2 regions of the Janthinobacterium rivuli genome follow, and region 1 is predicted to be linked to the other one. Evidence: predicted binding sites of a transcription regulator. Region 1 holds the regulator's gene; the other holds the start of a gene.
What was found. Region 1 encodes HrcA, which represses chaperone genes, less so after heat shock. Its sites were predicted from a motif close to TTAGCACTCNNNNNNNNNGAGTGCTAA; they were not measured.
Positions count from the first base shown of each region.

Region 1 (2,200 bases):
GTGATTGCCGCCGCCGAAACCCTGCTGCACGACTGGCTGGCCACGCATGCGCCCAAGGTGGCGCAGCAGTTTTCCATCGAGGTGTTGCGCCAGCATCGCCTGGCCATGCTCAATGCGCAGCCGCATTTCCATGGCAACCTGATCGAGTTGCGCCGCGCGGGCCTGCTGGCCGCCTTCGAGGCGGCCGGCGAGGATCCCGCCCTGGTCGACGGCGCCATCGCGCAGTTCCTTGCGGCCCGTCATCGCGTCCAGCCATATGACGACGTCTTGCCGGGCCTGGCCTGGATGGGCCAGCGTATGCTGGTCGGCTCCATCTCGAATGGCAATGCGGACCTTGAAATTATCGGCCTGGCGCAGCATTTCAAGGTATCGATCGCCGCCAGCGACTTTGGCGTGGCCAAGCCCGACGCCAGCATCTTCCTGGCCGCTTGCGCCGCGCTGGACGTGGCGCCCCATGAAGCCGTGTATGTCGGCGACGATCTGTATTTCGATGTGACGGGAGCGCAGGGGGCGGGCATGCGTGCCGTGTGGATGAACCGCAAGGGCAGCGATGCCCACCTGGCCGCCGGCGTGCAGCCCGACGCCATCTGCGCCAACTTTAATGAATTGCTGTTGTGGTTGCAGGGGCAACTGGAAGATTGATCGCCGCAGGACGGGCGAACGTGCATAATAGGCGCTGTTGCTGCACGTTCGGCCGCTTTCGTTGCCGCTTGCTTAACAAAACACTTGCTTAAATAAAACACCATGCAACTCGATACACGTGCCCAAACACTGCTGAAAGCCCTGGTCGAGCGATATATCGCCGACGGCCTGCCGGTCGGTTCGCGCGCCTTGTCGAAAATTTCCGGCCTCGACCTGTCGCCGGCCACGATCCGCAACATCATGGCTGACTTGGAAGAGCTCGGTTATGTGTCCAGTCCGCACACCTCGGCCGGACGCATCCCCACGCCGCGCGGCTACCGCATCTTTGTCGACACCTTGCTGACGGTCCGGCACCTGGACGAGCACATGGTGGAGTCGCGCATGCGCCTGCAGACGCCGCAGCCGCAAAAAACCATCGCCAACGCGGCGCAGATGCTGTCGTCGCTGTCGCAGTTTGCCGGCGTCGTGCTCAGTCCGCGCCGCGAATCCGTGTTCCAGCAAATCGAATTCTTGCGCCTGTCCGAAAAACGCATCCTGCTCGTCATCGTCGCCCCCGGCGGCGACGTGCAGAACCGTTTATTGCTGACGGAAGCCGACTATACGCCGGCGCAACTGGTGCAATCGGCCAACTATATCAACCAGAATTATGGCGGCCTGTCCTTCGACGCCGTGCGCGTGCGCCTGCAGGGCGAGCTGCGCCAGCTGCGTGACGATATGGGCAGCCTGATGCAGGCGGCCGTGGAAGCGGGCAGCGAAGCGATGGCCGACCATAGCGACGACATGGTGATTTCCGGCGAGCGCAACTTGCTCAGCGTGAGCGATCTGTCCTCGAATATGCATTCGCTGCGCCAGATGTTCGACATGTTCGAGCAAAAAACGGGCTTGATGCAGCTGCTCGACGTGTCGAGCAAGGCGACGGGCGTGCAGATTTTCATCGGCGGCGAATCGAACCTGGTGCCGATGGATGAGATGAGCGTGGTGACGGCGCCGTATGAAGTCAACGGCAAGATCGTGGGAACGCTGGGAGTGATCGGGCCGACGCGCATGGCTTACGAACGCGTCATCCCGATTGTCGATATCACGGCCAAGTTGCTGTCAAGCGCGCTCAGCCATCATTGATCGTACTGCCTGACGCGCCAGCCGCTCCGTGGGACCGGCAAGCGTGGATCAGGCGGTTTTGTGCGGGCAAGCTGTCTTGGTGCAGTTGCCGTAGATGGCCAGGGCGTGTTCGGCGATCTTGAAGCCGCGCTCCTCGGCCACTTTTTGCTGGCGGATTTCGATTTCTTCGTCGAAGAATTCTTCGACCCGGCCACAGTCGAGGCACACCAGGTGGTCGTGGTGGGAGCCTTCGTTGAGTTCGAAAATCGCCTTGCCGGTTTCAAAATGGTTGCGGTTGAGCAAGCCAGCCTGTTCGAACTGCGTCAGGACGCGGTAGACAGTTGCCAAACCGACATCCATATTGTCGGCCAGCAGAATTTTATACACGTCTTCCGCGGTCAGGTGGCGTACCGGGCTACTCTGGAAGATATCGAGTATCTTCAGCCGTGGCAGGGTGGCT
Region 1 is NZ_CP121464.1:6,151,952-6,154,151, reverse strand. Features, by position in the region: gene P9875_RS27915 (HAD family hydrolase) at 1-642, shown strand, start outside; gene hrcA (heat-inducible transcriptional repressor HrcA) at 745-1,761, shown strand; gene fur (ferric iron uptake transcriptional regulator) at 1,810-2,200, opposite strand, start outside.

Region 2 (2,200 bases), 1.4 Mb from region 1:
CTATGTGCTGAAACTCGACGCCTTCAGCAGCGCCAGCGAAGCGCAGGACGTCGATGCCGTGGCGGAACAGTTGCGCCAGTTGCCCGGCGTGGAATCGGCGCAAGTCGATTCGGCCTGGGTCAAGCGTCTGGCGGCCCTGCTGGGCGTGCTGCGTCTGGTGCTGTTGCTGCTGGCCATTACTTTGGGCGTGGCCGTGATCGCTGTTGTCTTCAACACCATCCGCTTGCAAGTGATGCAGCAGCGCGATGAAATCAGTATCTCGAAACTGATCGGCGCCACCGACACCTTCATCCACCGCCCCTTCTATTACACGGGTGCCCTGCTGGGCCTGTGCGCCGGTGCGCTGGCTCTGGGCGCCGTGGCGCTGGCCTTGCAACCGCTCAATACCGCGATTGCCGAGTTTGCGCGCCTGTACGCGTCCGAATTCCAGCTGGTGCCGCTGGCGCCGCTGCCGATGGCCGGCTTGCTGGCCGTCAGCGCCGGCCTGGGCCTGATCGGCGCCTTCCTCTGCGTGCAGCGCCATCTGGCGCGCCTGAACTGACCTTGCCTCCCATGGCGGCGCCTGCGGTGCCGCCATGCGCCTCACCCTCCCCATCTGCTGTTATCTTGATATTTAGCAAGTATTCTTAAGGTTCGCTTCAGCCAGAGGCCGTAGACTGATTACGTGTTCAAATCACTGTTCATATATATATCAAGCATTAAATCGCCATAGCATTTAGGCTATCAGGCCGATTAAATGTGCTGATTGGCACTCTCAAGCAGAGAGTGCTAATATAGGGACATACCAAAGGCAGAAGCGCCATGGACGCCAGATGAAGATGGTGCCGCGCTCTGCAAAGTGCAAGACCGAATACGCAAACAGACAACCGGACCACGTCGCGTGACGTGGCCAACTGGAACAAAGCAAGACTACGAGGGAGAAAACATGACTATGATGTCCGCAACGTCCGCATTGGTTCCGACCAAAAGTAATGCGCTGGGCCTCGGTTTCACCGGCAATCTGGGCAATATCGACGCCTATATTTCGGCCGTGAACCGCCTGCCCATGTTGACCCACGACGAAGAAATTTCGCTGGCGACACGCCTGCGTGAAAAAAATGACCTGGCCGCCGCGCAAGAACTGGTGCTGTCGCACCTGCGCCTGGTGGTCTCGATTGCCCGCGGTTACCTGGGCTATGGCTTGCCGCATGCCGACCTGATTCAGGAAGGCAATATCGGCTTGATGAAAGCCGTGAAACGATTCGATCCGGACCAGGGCGTGCGCCTGGTGTCGTACGCCATGCACTGGGTGAAAGCCGAGATGCATGAATACATCCTGAAAAACTGGCGCCTGGTCAAGGTTGCGACGACGAAAGCGCAGCGCAAGCTGTTCTTCAACCTGCGCAGCCACAAGACGGGCCTCGATGCGATGACGCCGAAGCAGATCGATGCGCTGGCCAAGCTGCTCGACGTGAAGCGCGAAGAAGTGATCGAGATGGAAACGCGCTTGAGCGGCCGCGACATTGCGCTGGAATCGCCGACCGACGATGAGGACGACAAGTTTTCGCCGATCGCCTACCTGTCGTCGGAGCAAAGCGAGCCGACCAAGGTGCTGGAAGCGGAACAAGTGACGCGTTTGCAATCGGAAGGCCTGGAAACGGCCTTGAGCAAGCTCGACGCCCGTTCGCGCCGCATCATCGAAGCGCGCTGGCTGGCCAACGACGACGGCTCCGGCGCCACCCTGCACGCGCTGGCGGAAGAGTTCGGCGTATCGGCCGAGCGCATCCGCCAGATCGAAGTGGCGGCGCTGAAAAAAATGAAGGGCGCGCTGGCCGCCTGGGTGTAATCGAAAGCAATGCCGCAATGCAAAAGGCGCCGCAAGGCGCCTTTTAGTTTTACCACTGATATTTATCAACAGATAAACATTGTCAGCCCTTACGCTGCAGCCAGGCCCTTGACGAGGACTTCGGCAACCAATTCATTCAGATCCGCGCCGCGCTCCTTGGCCAGGGTCTGCAATTGCAACACCAGATCGCTGTTCAGCTTGACGGCGAACGGCACCAGGCCCAGGGCCTGATCGCGCTTGCGCTGCTCGCGGCGGTCGACGACCACCGCTTCCTTACCGAATGCACCGGCGCCGGGAACACTCATCTTTCCCATCAGTTTCTTGGCATCGCTTTTGGCCAGGTCGGTTTTTTTCATGGTTGTTTCCTGATTTTCA
Region 2 is NZ_CP121464.1:1,229,336-1,231,535, reverse strand. Features, by position in the region: gene ftsX (permease-like cell division protein FtsX) at 1-541, shown strand, start outside; gene rpoH (RNA polymerase sigma factor RpoH) at 932-1,825, shown strand; gene P9875_RS05595 (hypothetical protein) at 1,915-2,181, opposite strand.
Region 2: the regulator HrcA is predicted to act here: its motif matches at 746-772, upstream of rpoH (RNA polymerase sigma factor RpoH).